2 regions of the Planococcus kocurii genome follow, and region 1 is predicted to be linked to the other one. Evidence: riboswitches for the same ligand, from Rfam matches in the RefSeq annotation. Region 1 holds a riboswitch; the other holds the start of a gene.

Region 1 (7,838 bases):
ATCCACCGCAACGCCACCAATTGTCGTTCCGTGTCCGCCAATCCACTTTGTCGCAGAATGAATGACGACGTCTGCACCAAACTCAATCGGGTTGCTGCCGTAAGGAGAGGCAAATGTATTATCAATCAATAACGGCAATCCGTTAGCATGGGCAATTTCTGCTACTTTTTCGACATCAAAAACATTCAAGCTTGGATTGCCAATAATTTCACCAAATATCGCTTTTGTTTTATCTGTAATTGCTGCTTTAAAATTTTCTGGATCGGTCGCATCGACGAATTTTGTTGTGATGCCATAGCGTGGTAGCGTGTTAGCAAACAAATTGTAGGTGCCACCGTAAAGACTGCTATCTGCTACGATTTCATCACCCGCTTCTGCAATGTTCAAAATGGAAAAAGCAATAGCGGCCATTCCTGAAGAAAGAGCAACTGCTGCAGTGCCACCTTCTAGTAACGCTACTCGTTGTTCAAAGACATCGACCGTCGGATTCATAATGCGTGAGTAAATATTGCCTGTATCTTTCAGTCCAAAGAGGTCTTGTGCATGCTGTGTATTTTTAAAAACATACGAAGTGGTTTTATAAACAGGAACACCTCTAGAGCCTGTCGTTGGATCTGGTTGTTGTCCTCCGTGTAATAATAATGTTTCTGGTTTAAAGTTTGTCATTTTCTATTCCCCCTGTTTTTTTAGTAGTAACACATGCTAAAGGGGACGAAAAAAGCCCCCTTCGCTAAGAAGAGGGCCGTAAATTACGGAGTTTCCTCCTCTTATCTCTCAGAACCTGTAAATCGATTCTGTAGGAATTAGCACCTTTACAAACAAAATGTCTGTCGGTTGCCGGGCATCACAGGGCCTATCCCTCCGCCACTCTTGATAAGAGTATTTGATTTGATTTTTGATCTTGTTGTGAAGTATAAAAACTTTATTGGCGTTTGTCAAGCTTATTAGTCAAAAAATTTTGAAACCTTGTCTTCTTTCAAACGTTATCTTTTAGTGTAGAGGAGGAATTAATGATGGTCATTTGGATTTTGCTCTTACTGATTACAGGTTATTTTATCGGTTGTTGTCATGGTTCACTTGTTGCACAAGCCGTATCAGGCGTGAACATCAAAAATTCGGGCGTAAAAAATTCCGGTGCTTCTAATGCAGCCATCGTGCTGGGTTGGAAATATGGTTTGCTCGTTGCCTTTATTGACGTTTCCAAAGGCTTTGCTGTTGTTGCGGGGTTACGTTTGTTAGTGGACTTAGGTAGCTTTTCAACTGCAACAATCTGGACCCTATTGTTCGTTGCAGGAGCTGCCGTAATAGTTGGTCATAATTTTCCGTTCTATATGAACTTTGACGGCGGAAAAGGTACAGCATCTGTAATAGGTGTAATGATAGCGCTTGACTGGAAGCTCGGGTTGCTCGGATTATTGTTATTGATCGTTGTTTCACTGGTAACAAATTATCTTGTCATTGGCGTATTCGTTTTGTACGCCGTGTATTTTGTAATTGCCTTTATCCCTGCAGTCGGTCTATGGCCGTTACTAATAGCGCTAGTCCTGTTCACGATGGCTTTATGGAAACATCGAGAAAATATTATCCGAATAAAGAATGGCAGTGAACCTACAGTATCATCAGTTTTTCGAAAGAAACCTACTCCGTCCATTTAGAAAGGAATACAATGAATTTTGAAGATTAAAAAATAAATTTCAATATTCATCTTGACTTTTTTGTTATTCCGCCATAAAGTAGGAATCACGAATCGAATAGCATACATCACTTTCTTATCCAGAGAAACCGAGGGACAGGCCCTATGACGTTTCGGCAGCAGATTTGTTTAACCGCAAAAACTGTGCCAACTCCTGCAAATGCATCCATGCATTTGGAAGATGAGAATTAGATGGTTTCAACAGGAGCCCTCTTTTTTCTTATGGTTAAGAAAAAAGGGGGCTCTTTTTGTCTAGTTTCTCGACGGATTGTGAGCATTAACGATTTGAATAACAATACAGCATGAGGAGGTCTACTTACTATGATTCAATTCGAAGGCGTCGCCAAAACCTACCAATCAGGTAAACAGGAAATCTATGCATTGAACGGCATCGATTTAACTGTCCAAACTGGCGAAATCTACGGAGTTATTGGCTTTAGTGGAGCCGGTAAAAGCTCGCTAATCCGCACTGTAAACTTGCTCGAACGTCCTTCTAAAGGACGTGTATTAATTCACGGAAAGGATATTTCGACGCTATCTAGCAAAGAAATTCGTACTATCAGAAAAGATATCGGTATGATTTTCCAACATTTTAATTTACTCCATTCAAAAACGGTTTATCATAACGTCGCTATGCCGCTCCTGTTAGCTAACACACCGAAAAATGATATCGAAAAACAAGTAAAAGAGTTGCTCGATTTCGTCGGACTTGCAGATCAGGCGCAAAAATATCCAGACCAGCTGTCAGGTGGACAAAAGCAACGCATCGGCATTGCTCGTGCTCTTGCAACGAATCCTTCCGTTCTGTTATGCGACGAAGCAACATCAGCACTTGATCCACAAACGACGAAATCGATTTTGGACCTACTTCGCAAAATCAATAAAGAATACAATATTACCATCCTGCTCATCACACACGAAATGGGCGTCATTCGAGAAATCTGTGACAAAGTGGCCGTGCTTGAAGCAGGGAAAGTTATTGAGCAAGGAAGCGTCTTTAACGTTTTCTCTAATCCACAGCAAGCTACCACCAAACGATTTGTTCGCTCTGTTATGAACGACGAGTTGCCTGAATCGCTGCTAGCACAAATTCAAGATAAACAAAATAATCAGGCCATATACCGGTTGCAGTTTACTGGCACATCAGTCGGTCAACCCTTCATGTCCCGAGTGTCACGTGACTTTAACGTTGATTTGAATGTACTATTCGGCAATATTACCGAATTGCAAGGTGTTCCATACGGCAACTTAATTGTCGAATTCTCTGGAGAGTCAAGCGAAGTGGAACGTGCCTTATCTTCTATTAGGGACAGCACTATTCAAATAGAGGAGGTCATTGATTATGTCCGTTGATTACGAACAAATTTTGGAAGCTTTATGGGAAACCGTCTATATGACAGGTGTTGCGTTTGGATTTTCGTTATTGATTGGCTTTCCTCTCGGTATCTTGTTAGTCGTTACACGTCATGGACATTTGTTGGAAAATGAAATCGTGTCTAAAGTATTGAATGTCGTCATCAATATTTTTCGCTCTATTCCTTTTATTATTTTAATGGTTGCCATTATTCCATTAACTCGGCTCATTGTCGGTACATCGATTGGTACAGCTGCAGCCATCGTTCCACTAGTTTTCTATGCGGGGCCATACATTGCTCGGTTAATTGAAAACTCTTTGCTTGAAGTCGATAAAGGTGTGATCGAGGCCGCACAAGCAATGGGTGCCTCTCCGTTGCAAATTATTTTTCGCTTCTTGATTCCCGAAGCGTTAAGTTCACTTGTTCTTGCTTTGACAATCGCTGTAGTTGGACTTATTGGTGCTTCTGCAATGGCTGGCGCTATTGGCGGCGGTGGTCTTGGGGACTTAGCCATTACATACGGATATCAACGATTCGACACGGTCGTAATGTTCATCACAGTAGCTATTTTGGTCATACTGGTACAAGGCGTTCAATCTTTTGGAAATGTATTATCGAGGCAAGTCAGACGTAATTAGTAAAATACACCTTAAAAATGGAGGAATTACTCATGAAAAAAATTTTAACAGCAACATTACTTTTACTACTGGTATTCATTTTGGCTGCTTGCGGAGACGATAGCAATGCACAAGGCAAAACGACCGTAACACTTGGTATTAGCGGTTCGGATACGACGATTTGGGATTATATTGCGGACAAAGCGGAGAAGGAAGGAATTGAGTTGGAAATCCAAACTTTTTCTGATTATGTAGCTCCGAACCTAGCGCTAGCTGAAGGGGAACTGGATTTGAATGCGTTCCAGACGATTTCTTATTTTGATGAATTTGTTGCTGAGCATAATATTGATATCGTACCGATTGGTTCGACCGTCATTGCACCGATGGGCTTGTATTCTGATAAATACGAATCTATCGATGATATTCCTGAAGGTTCACAAATCGCAACTCCCAATGAAGCGACCAACATGGGCCGCGCACTATTACTTCTCGACGAAGCAGGATTGATCACACTTTCTGACGATGCTGGACTTACTGGAACGGCAGAAGACATTATCGAAAACCCAAAAAACATTGAAATTGTCCCTATGGTGTCTGGTCATACACCACGTGCAATGCCTGATGTGGCTGCTTCAATCATCAACAATGGTGTTGCCGTTGATGCGGGATTAAACCCAACTAAAGATCCAATCGCTCGCGAAAGTGATACGGCTAAACCGTATATTAACTTGATTGCTGCAAACGCTGAAGACGCTGATAATGAAGCTTACCAGAAAATCGTCGAGATTTATCAACAGGAAGATACCGCTGAATTTATTATTGAGCATACGAAAGGTGCTCAAATTCCAACTGTTGTTACAGTAGATGAGCTTGTCGATTACCAATAAGAAGTTATCTATATAGGAGGAATTCCAATGACCCTTATCAAGGAAGCAAGACAGATCATCTCTCAATCCATCGACTCGCAACGTACGATATATATTGAAACAAGCCAGGCAATTCACGCCAAACCTGAACTTGGTAATGAAGAATTTTATGCGAGTTCTTTATTAATTGATTTGCTTGAAGACGCAGGATTACCGTTGACAAAGGCGTCGCCGGTCACGACACTGCTTTTTTTGCCAGTAAAGAAAGCTCACTTTCTGGGCCAACAATCGCTTACCTTGCTGAATATGATGCACTGCCTGGAATCGGTCATGCCTGTGGCCACAACATTATTGGAACCACTAGCGTCGCTGCCGCCATTGCATTATCAGAAACCTTAGACCTTATTGGTGGCCGAGTTGTCGTTCTTGGAACACCTGCAGAAGAAGGCGGTCCAAATGGTAGCGCCAAGGGCAGTTTCGTTAAACACGGCCTGCTCGAAGGTATTGATGCGGCTTTGATGCTACATCCTTCTGGAAATTCAGCTGTCACTGGTCCTTCCCTTGCTGTTGATCCATTGGAATTCCACTTTTACGGTAAGCCCGCGCATGCAGCAGGCTCTCCTGAACAAGGCATTAATGCACTTGATGCGGTCTTGCAGCTATTTAATAGCATCAATGCTTTGCGTCAGCAATTACCTTCAGATGCGCGTATCCACGGGATTATCACTCATGGAGGTGATGCACCGAACATCATTCCTGAATATGCGGCGGCACGCTTTTATATTCGGGGTGATTCTTGGAAGAAAACAGCTGACACTGCTCGTAAAATTCGAGCGATTGCTGAAGGCGCGGCATTGGCAACTGGTGCTACAGTAAAAATCGAACGTTTCCAAAATGAAGTGCGTGACTTGGTCATTACACCCGCTTTGGATGTGATTGTTCGTAGCGAGCTTGAAGCACTAGGTGAGGCGGTGGCAGATTCCCGGATTTCTGGCCTTGGTTCTACCGATGCTGGCAACATTAGTTACGTAGTCCCTACTGCACATGGCTATATTAAAATTGGTCCTGAAAGCCTAATTGCCCATACTGCTGAGTTTCGTGAAGCTGCTAAATCAGAGCAAGGCAATAATGCGTTGATCAAAGGCGCTAAAGCATTAGCTACTACTGGGTATCTATTGCTGACAAAGACAACTCTACTAGAGGAAGTACAAGCTGCGCATACAGAAGCATTAAAACTGAAAAAGCAAAACTAATTGAACGATGTCCCTTGCCGGGCGTCGTTTTTTTGTGACCAGAATTTTCACCATTTTCCCACTTCGTGCTAAACTACTACTATATGGGTTGAAGTTGCTGTTCCATAACGCTAAAAAAGTCGGCAACACCATTCAACTTGTACAGAACTTATTCTAGGAGGATTTATACATGTTAGAGACTTTAATTGAACGACTCGTTCGTTACGCCAAAATCGATACACAATCCGACTTCACTAGTACCACCACCCCTTCTACAACTGGGCAGTGGGACTTGCTCCGTGAATTGGAACAGGAAATGAAAACCATTGGCTTGACTGATGTCGATATGGATAAATCCGGTTACCTTTTCGGCACGCTTCCGGCCAATACCGACAAAGAAGTTCCTGTAATTGGTTTTTTGGCACATGTTGACACTGCGACAGACTTTACTGGAAAAAACGTTAATCCGAAACGTATTGATAATTATAATGGACAGGACATCTCACTAAATAACAGCATTACGATGACTGTGTCGGATTTTCCTTCTTTAAAAGACTACGTGGGCCATACGCTAATCACAACAGATGGCACGACATTACTTGGCGCAGACAACAAAGCCGGTATTGCTGAAATTATGACTGCAATGGAATATTTAAATGCTCATCCTGAAATTGAGCATGGAAAAATCCGCGTCGCCTTTACACCAGACGAAGAAATTGGTCGCGGTCCACATAAATTCGACGTTGAACGCTTTGGTGCACAATATGCATACACCATGGACGGCGGCCCTCTTGGCGAGTTGCAGTACGAAAGTTTTAACGCAGCGAGCGGGAAACTGACCATTCAAGGGAAAAGCGTTCATCCGGGATCAGCAAAGGATAAAATGGTCAATGCGCAAACAGTCGCTATTCAATTCCAACAAGAAATGCCGAAACATGAAGTTCCTGAGTTAACAGAAGGCTATGAAGGATTTATTCATTTGAATAATTTTGTTGGCGATATTGAAACAGCGGAATTGAGCTATATTATCCGTGATTTCGATAAAAATAAATTCGAAGATAAAAAACGGCATATGGAAGAAGTTGCGGAAAAGCTTCAACAGCAATATGGCAAACAAGCCATTCTGCTAGAAATTGAAGATCAATATTACAATATGCGGGAAAAAATCGAACCCGTTATGGAAATTGTCGATCGCGCAGAGCACGCTATGACTGCATTAGAAATCAAGCCGAACATTGTGCCTGTTCGTGGCGGTACAGATGGTTCTCAATTGTCGTACATGGGGCTTCCAACACCAAACATCTTCACAGGTGGCGAAAATTATCACGGAAAATACGAATTCATTTCTGTGGAAAATATGGAGAAAGCAACACAAGTCATTATCGAAATTGTAAAGTCCGTTAAATAAAACAGGTGTATTGGACCCAGTCCAATACACCTGTTTTTTTAGATAACACTTCTGGCGTTTTGTGCGCGTGCACAGTGAATGCCATATTGAAGAAGTTGGAAGCAGTGGAACTTTGATAAGTCGATGCCTGTCTTTGTGGTGGACATGCTCATTTTTACTGACAGATCAAAGCTATATCAAGGGTTAGTTATTTAGAAAATGTGGGTCTACTTCATGTTTCAAAAGTTTCATTTAAGGAATATAAAGACTACTACAAAAAAGAAAGAGGTGCTTTACATGTCAGACAAAAAACCATTTAAGGATGAAGATCGTAACATAAGCGATGGCGGTCCCATGGATAATCCTGAACAGTACAAAACGGATAAAAAAACACTTACGGAAATGCACAAAGAAGAAATGACTGTCGACACCATCCCGATGGAAGATTTGAAACAAGAAAAGCGTGAAGAAAGCGATAAACGTGGAACGAAAAGTAATTCTTCAAGCGAAGAAAAATTCCCAGAATAATAAATATGAACGCTCATAAAAGTAAATACTTTTTTAAAAAAACCATAGAGACTATTCTCTATGGTTTTTTTATGCTATGATTCTCGTTTGAACAGGAGTGAAAGAAAATGAAAAACTGGATTTATCCACTTATGGTTGTCGTAGCAGCAAGCTGTTATGG
Region 2 (7,838 bases), 390 kb from region 1:
TCACGTGAGTACCAGTCGTATCTTGGTTCGGGAAGAACAATCCAAGTCCTTCTGCTACTTCTACTTCAGCAGGATCTTCAGAGTTCAACATTTGTCCAAAATAATAGCTGTTCATAATAGCAACGTCGCCAACTCCAGCAGCGATTGCTTTAGCTTGGTCCCGATCTCCGCCTTCAGGATCACGTGCGAAATTATTTACTAGGCCTGCAGCCCATTCTTTCGCTTTTTCTTCACCCTCTATTTCAATAAACGAAGCAAGTAGCGATTGATTGTAAATATTTTCAGAGCCACGAATCAATACACGGCCATTCCACTCGTCTTCTGTCAAAGCTTCATAAGTAGATAATTCTTCAGGTTTTACAGTTTCTTTGTTGTAGACAAGTACACGTGCACGTTTTGTTAAGCCATACCACATTTGGTCTGTGTCTTGGAATTTTTCAGGAATTTGTTCGTCTAGTATGTCACTTGATACGGACTGTAGCAAGCCATCTTCTTTAGCACGGTATAAACGTCCAGCATCTGCAGTCAAGAATAAATCAGCTTCAGTGCCATCTCCTTCACGCTTAATGCGCTCAAGCAACTCATCTGCGTCACCTTTAATTAGATTTACTTTAATACCGGTTTCTTCTTCAAACTTTTTGTATAATTCATCATCTACATCGTAATGTCTTGCCGTATATAAATTAACTTCTTTGCTTTCAGCTGTTTCTTCAGGTGCATCTGTTGCCGGTTCGGATGCATCATTGCTTCCGCATGCAGCTAAAACAAGAACTAATAAAGCGATAACCAGATAAAAAAGTTTGTTCATGGATGTCTCTCCCCTTAATGTGTAATTGAGATTTCAAATGAAAATCATTCTCATCATCAATTATAAAGTTCCAATTGAGAATGTCAATCATTATCAATAGAATCTCTTGTTTTTTTAATAATTGTGTCTAAAAAATGAGTGAGTAATTACCAATCATTATTCATTTGCGATTCCCTGTTGTTGCAGAAATGGAAATGAGCGAAAAACAAGAGATAGCTTAAAGCCAAGAAGAATTTGATAGAGGACTGCAAGATAAATCGAGTTCTCTATTCATAAGAAACCCTCTTGCCAGATGAGGCAAGAGGGTTTCTTAGAACAAAAGTTCTTTCTATAGAAGGAACTTTAATTTGCGATGCTTAATCCTTTTCGACGGGCTACTTGTAATAGTGCTTGGTTTAGATCTTGCACCAAATCATCACAATGTTCTAAGCCGACAGAAAAACGTAGCAAGCCGTCGGTGATTCCACGTTTTTCGCGTTCTTCTGGAGGCATTGAGCCATGAGACATCGTTGCAGGATAGGACAAAATCGATTCGACTGCGCCTAAACTAACTGCAAACACCGGAATTCTCAGATGTTCGACAAATATACGAACGGATTTTTTATCAGCTAAACGAAATGATAGAACCGCTCCTGCATTTGTAGCTTGGCGTTCGTGAATTGGGTTTCCAGGATGGAACGAAAATCCGGGGTAGTATACTTCTTCAATTAACGGATGGTTCTGCAAGTATTCAGCAATAACGCGAGCCGATTGAGACGACTGGCCTAACCGAGCACCTAAAGTTTTTATGCCTTGGATTAACAGGTAAGAATCTTGAGCTCCTAGAACAGAGCCAAACGTGTTTTGGATAAAGCCCAAACGGTTTCCAAGTTCTTCATCTTTGGTCACAGCAAGACCTGCGATGACGTCGCTATGACCTGACAGAAACTTCGTTGCACTGTGAAGAACGATATCTGCACCAAGCTCCAGTGGATTCTGGTAAAGCGGTGTCATAAAGGTGTTGTCAACAAACGTTAAACAGTTATTGGCTTTCGCTAGTTTTGCAGCGATTTCAATATCGGTAATATTCATAACAGGATTTGATGGCGTTTCCAAGTAAATCACTTTTGTATTTGGCTGGATGGCATTAGCCATTTCGTTTAAGTCCGTCATATTCACAAAGGTATATTCGATATTGAATTTGTCCAAAATTTCCGTGATAAAACGATAAGTTCCGCCGTAAACGTCTTCTGACACTAAGACATGGTCACCTGAAGACAACAGCATAAAAGCAGAGGAAATAGCAGCCATCCCTGAAGAAAAGGCGAACCCACGCTTGCCTCCTTCTAGCTTAGCGATGGTTTCTTCTAACGCTAGGCGAGTGGGGTTTCCAGAACGGCTATAATCAAACGGTCCAAACGAATCCAGGCTTTGTTGGTGAAAAGTGGAAGATAAATAGATAGGTACATTGACAGCTCCAGTTTGTGGGTCGACTCCAGTAGAGTGAATAAACTTCGTTTCAATGCGATCGGTCATATTCAACTACCTCCTTATTTAGTTCTGAAAACGCTTGTGCTAAATCAGCAATTAAATCTTCAGCAAGTTCCACCCCGACTGAAAATCGCAATAACCGATTGCAAACGCCACGTTTCGTCCGTTCTTCAAAAGGCATGTCTGCATGAGTTTGGGTGGCGGGGTAAGTAATAAAACTTTCAACACCGCCAAGACTTTCCGCAAAGGTGATGAGTTTAATGTGTTCAAGAAAAGGAGCTATCCATTCTTCTTTTTGCAAACGGAAGGACAACATGCCGCCTTTTCCAGGATACAACACATCAGACACAGACGACTGCTGAGACAAAAACTCAGCAATGGTTTTCGCGTTTGCGTCATGCTGTCGCATCCGTAAAGGCAATGTCTTTAATCCGCGAACCAGTAACCAAGAGTCAAAAGGGGACAAAACGGCACCAACCGAATTATGGAATGTTGCCAGTTTTTCGCAAATGCGATCGCCTTTAGCGGCAACAAGTCCAGCTAAAACATCATTATGACCACCAATATATTTCGTTGCACTATGGATAACAATGTCTGCACCCAGTAATAGGGGCTGTTGGAAGAAGGGCGTTAAAAATGTATTATCGACGATTAATAGAAGCTTATGCTTTTTAGCCAATGCGGCATAAGCAACGAGATCAATTTCTTGCATCAGTGGATTGGTGGGCGTTTCAATAAAAAGTGCACGTGTATGAATGGTTATTTTTTGTTCTGTGTCTTGGACATCTTTGAACTCGGTGTAGTTGGGGTGAATATTATAAGCTGATGCAAAGTGATCTAATAGGCGGTATGTTCCACCATAAATATCTTCCGGTACTAACAATTCATCACCTGGACGAAAAAGAGACAAAACGAGTTGAATAGCTGCCATTCCAGAACTGCAAGCAAATGCAGCATCTGCGCCTTCAAGTTCTGCAAATCCTTCTTCCAGAACAGAGCGAGTCGGGTTTTTCGTGCGCGTATAATCATAGCCAGTTGATTGGCCAAGTCCTTGATGTTCGTAGGCTGTCGACAAGTAAATGGGCGGATTAACGGCTCCTGTTGTGGGATCGCTGTGATTGCCTAATTGAACTAATAAAGTTTCCAAGCTGTGTTTTGTCATGTTACTCATCCTCTCAATAAGAAAACAGGGGCTTTTCTTCATAAAGAAGAAAGCCCCTGTCCGGAAATGCATTCTTCTCATCTGTTAGGCAGAAGCCTATTGGAATTAGCACCGTAGTCTTCGTCAGACTGGTTGCTGAGACTTCACAGGGCCAAATCCCTCCGTCTCTCTAGATAAGAAATATCTTATTAAGTTTAGTGTTTCTGTTTAGATGTTCCTAATCATAAATCAATTAATGAAAGAAAGCAAGTGTTGAATTTTAAATAATGCAAATATAAGAAGTGGGTAGGCAACTAGCTTGATTAGTAAAGGGAGGATAGGAAAAGAAAAATTTCTTTATGCCCGTCGAATCTACATGGCAGCTTGCGCTTTTCGGTGTCCAGTTGCAAGTGCCTAGCTCTTCGGGACATAAGTCAACCCAGCTGCGTGGCAAAGAACGCCACACTGCTGGTCTGTCTTATGCCTGTCAGAGCTGACGAGGCACTTTCACTTTTCATGTTGTCCAGCTCCAGCTGCCAGATTCTCGGGTCATAAGCCACTCCGGCTGTGTGGCTGAAAACATGCCACTTCACCAGAGCGTCTTATGCCCGTCGAATCTACATGGCAGCTTGCGCTTTTCGGTGTCCAGTTGCAAGTGCCTAGCTCTTCGGGACATAAGTCAACCCAGCTGCGTGGCAAAGAACGCCACACTGCTGGTCTGTCTTATGCCTGTCAGAGCTGACGAGGCACTTTCACTTTTCATGTTGTCCAGCTCCAGCTGCCAGATTCTCGGGTCATAAGCCACTCCGGCTGTGTGGCTGAAAACATGCCACTTCACCAGAGCGTCTTATGCCCGTCGAATCTACATGGCAGCTTGCGCTTTTCGGTGTCCAGTTGCAAGTGCCTAGCTCTTCGGGACATAAGTCAACCCAGCTGCGTGGCAAAGAACGCCACACTGCTGGTCTGTCTTATGCCTGTCAGAGCTGACGAGGCACTTTCACTTTTCATGTTGTCCAGCTCCAGCTGCCAGATTCTCGGGTCATAAGCCACTCCGGCTGTGTGGCTGAAAACATGCCACTTCGCCAGAGCGTCTTATGCCCGTCGAATCTACATGGCAGCTTGCGCTTTTCGGTGTCCAGTTGCAAGTGCCTAGCTCTTCGGGACATAAGTCAACCCAGCTGCGTAGCAAAGAACGCCACACTGCTGGTCTGTCTTATGCCTGTCAGAGCTGACGAGGCACTTTCACTTTTCATGTTGTCCAGCTCCAGCTGCCAGATTCTCGGGTCATAAGCCACTCCGGCTGTGTGGCTGAAAACATGCCACTTCACCAGAGCGTCTTATGCCCGTCGAATCTACATGGCAGCTTGCGCTTTTCGGTGCTTGAGCAAAAAAAGGGACGGTTCAGATAAACATCGCTACAATGGAAGAGAATAGGAGTGAACGGAATTATGCATATTAAGAAATTTGAAAATATCCCATTGGCGGTGCTTGATTTAGCACCGATAAACGAAGGTGCAGAAACAGCGCAGACCTTTAAAAATAGTGTGGAGTTGGCACAGCATGTGGAGCGATTGGGGTTTAATCGCTATTGGCTAGCTGAACATCATAATATGCCGGGTATCGGCAGTTCTGCGACATCTGTCCTTATTGGACATATTGCAGGCGCAACAGAGTCGATTCGTGTAGGTTCAGGTGGAGTTATGCTACCGAATCATGCACCGCTTGTTATAGCAGAGCAATTTGGTACATTGGAAACTATTTATCCTGGACGCATTGATTTAGGTCTAGGGCGTGCACCTGGTAGTGATCAAGCTACTGCGCATGCGTTACGTCGGAATTTGAATAGCAGCGGAGATGATTTTCCCCAGCAAGTTGCGGAGTTAGAAAATTACTTTTCAGCTAACCCTGTCGGACGTGTTCGGGCGTACCCTGGTACTAATATAAAGATTCCGCTTTGGCTACTCGGATCGAGTGGATTTAGTGCACAGCTGGCTGCGTTAAAAGGTTTGCCATTTTCATTTGCTAGTCATTTCGCACCGGATTACATGATGCAGGCTTTGCAACTTTATCATCAAAACTTTAAACCGTCACAGGTGTTGGCCGCTCCTTACGCGATGCTTGGCGTTACGATTATTGTTGCAAAAACACAAGAACGTGCAGAATGGTTGGCGACTTCTTCGCAGCAGCAGATGTTCTCCTTGATGCGAGGCGAGCCAACTACATTTAGAGCACCCATCGATCACTTGGAGGAAGTTTGGACAGACCGCGAAATTGCGATTTTCCGGGACAAATTAGATTCTGAATCGACGATGGTTGGAACACCGGATCTTGTTAGACAAAAGTTGAAAAACTTTATTCAAAAAACAAGAGCCAATGAGATTATCGTCAATTCGCCGGTTTTTTATCAGGAAGATCGTTTGCGCTCATATGATTTTGTAGCAAAAATGATGAATTAAGTAAAGGGGCTGCCCCAAAAGGTCATAAATTAGGACCTTTTGAGTGTAGCTCCTTTTGCATGACACTCCCTTTTTGTTATAAAAAAAATCGCCTCTCCGGTAACGGAAAAGCGATGATTCAACATTAATGAAGCTCTTTTTCTTCTTCACGCTGCCGTTCTTTTTCTATCTTGAATTCTTTGTAAGTTGTGTAAACGGGTGCACCTTCGCCAATCATATTCAGAATCGCATTAAAATCATCATCTAACCGAAGTTCTATTTCTTGTGAATCGAGTACTCGGCGTTCCATTATGACCAACCTCCTCATATAGTAATCAGCCGCCGCGTAGCAACAGAAATAAGGTTTTAACTCACTTTAATTATACGGAATTTTTAGTTAATTTGAAAGCTAACTGCCTGGGTATTAAGAAAAGAAGATAAGAATATAAAAAAGCGTTAAAGCAGGGGCTTTAACGCTTTTTAGATGATTATTGATTGATTTCAGCATTTAGTATCATGGACTCAAAGAACAAAGAGGGCGAAGTTTCATTCCATTCAAGGGAAGAGAGGTCGGCCGTTCGCTTATCGATATACCCATAGGCAAGTTGTGTTCGTGGGTCGTCCGTCAATTGAAGCTTAACGTAAGGACCTTGAGGCGTCAGCCAGTTTAACTGCGACAAACGATTTTCGAGTGAAAATGCAATCCATTGGTCTTCATCTTCTTCTGTTTCGAATAACGGTTGTTGAGCTGCCATTAGCCATGTCTGACTTGAGTGCTTAGGTGGCAACCAAAGGTTTTTCGACAAGGTGCCTTCTTCTGTAGTAAAATCCGTAATTTCATGACGCAATTCCTGCACGGAGTCGCCATTTCCTAGTTGTAGATTCCGCGATACGTAAACATTGCCGATTAGAATTTCACCATTTTTGGTTGTGAAAATGCCATGCGGATTGGTCGTTGAGTCTAATCCATACAACGCTTCGTCAAGTTTGGCTACCGGCTGTGGATTCCACGATTTAAAATCGGTATCTTCTAACTTGTTAACATTCATCGACAATGTGTAAGGAATCCAACCGGTGTTTTTGATTTCTTCGAAAATAATGGAAGTGCCGTTTTGAAGCGATCGATCGACTAATGTATATGTGCCGACCTCTATTCCAAGGAAAGTCATCGTGTAAACTTGCGTAAGATCTGAACCGTTGTTACTGACTTCCGGTTCGCTGAATGTAATGAAAGTCGGCTTTTCAATGGTTAACGACACATCGGTTTCCGAATAAAGTTCTACTTCATTTTTTAAGAACATGACAGCTGTAAAGATAATCAGCGACATGAAAAATAGGACGCCTATTAAAATAACGATTTTTCTAAACACATTTTCCACCTCTGTTTTCTGCGTGTTTGCCAGCTTCGATTATAACATGCAGAAATGAGAAGTAACGCCAACACATTTGAGCATCAAATGAACAAATAGTGATAAATAGAAAAGCAGGTACCCAGAAGGATACCTGTTACAAGACTTTATCCAAAAAATCCTTAGCGCGAGCAGTTTTCGGATGACTAAAGAATTCCATCGGCTGGCCTTCCTCGACTAATACACCATGATCCAAAAATAAAACACGGTCTGCAACTTCTCGAGCAAAGCCCATTTCGTGAGTCACGACAACCATCGTCATTCCGGATTTTGCTAAGTCTTTCATGACATCGAGCACTTCTTTGACCATTTCTGGATCCAGTGCCGAAGTAGGCTCATCAAACAGCATTAGTTCCGGTTCCATAGCCAAAGCACGTGCAATCGCAACACGCTGCTTTTGACCGCCAGACAAGCTGTTTGGGTAGGCCTTTTCTTTTTCAGATAAGCCAACGCGTTCAAGTAGCAATCGTGCTTTCAATTCTGCTTCCTCTTTTTTGATGCCTTTTGCTTTCATCGGTGCATAAGTTAAATTCTCAAGCACCGTCAAATGAGGAAATAAATGAAAATGCTGAAAT

Evidence for each region. A riboswitch is a leader RNA that binds a small molecule or an ion and turns the genes downstream of it on or off. The one in region 1 is predicted to bind S-adenosylmethionine.
Region 2: linked by a shared signal. The riboswitch ahead of AUO94_RS13230 (methionine biosynthesis PLP-dependent protein) and the one ahead of AUO94_RS11500 (methionine ABC transporter ATP-binding protein) in region 1 are both predicted to bind S-adenosylmethionine.

Annotation. Positions count from the first base shown of each region.
Region 1 is NZ_CP013661.2:2,327,143-2,334,980, reverse strand. It holds gene AUO94_RS11510 (O-acetylhomoserine aminocarboxypropyltransferase/cysteine synthase family protein) at 1-666, opposite strand, end outside; SAM riboswitch class I at 765-880, opposite strand; gene AUO94_RS11505 (glycerol-3-phosphate acyltransferase) at 1,014-1,655, shown strand; SAM riboswitch class I at 1,767-1,881, shown strand; gene AUO94_RS11500 (methionine ABC transporter ATP-binding protein) at 2,015-3,046, shown strand; gene AUO94_RS11495 (methionine ABC transporter permease) at 3,036-3,686, shown strand; gene AUO94_RS11490 (MetQ/NlpA family ABC transporter substrate-binding protein) at 3,719-4,552, shown strand; partial or broken gene AUO94_RS11485 (M20 family metallopeptidase) at 4,580-5,784, shown strand; gene pepT (peptidase T) at 5,954-7,171, shown strand; gene AUO94_RS11475 (hypothetical protein) at 7,448-7,678, shown strand; gene AUO94_RS11470 (EamA family transporter) at 7,786-7,838, shown strand, end outside.
Region 2 is NZ_CP013661.2:2,720,821-2,728,658, forward strand. It holds gene AUO94_RS13220 (Fe(3+) ABC transporter substrate-binding protein) at 1-808, opposite strand, end outside; gene metC (cystathionine beta-lyase) at 1,151-2,323, opposite strand; gene AUO94_RS13230 (methionine biosynthesis PLP-dependent protein) at 2,307-3,440, opposite strand; SAM riboswitch class I at 3,515-3,620, opposite strand; gene AUO94_RS13235 (LLM class flavin-dependent oxidoreductase) at 4,868-5,875, shown strand; gene AUO94_RS17460 (hypothetical protein) at 6,000-6,164, opposite strand; gene AUO94_RS13240 (hypothetical protein) at 6,343-7,224, opposite strand; gene AUO94_RS13245 (amino acid ABC transporter ATP-binding protein) at 7,361-7,838, opposite strand, start outside.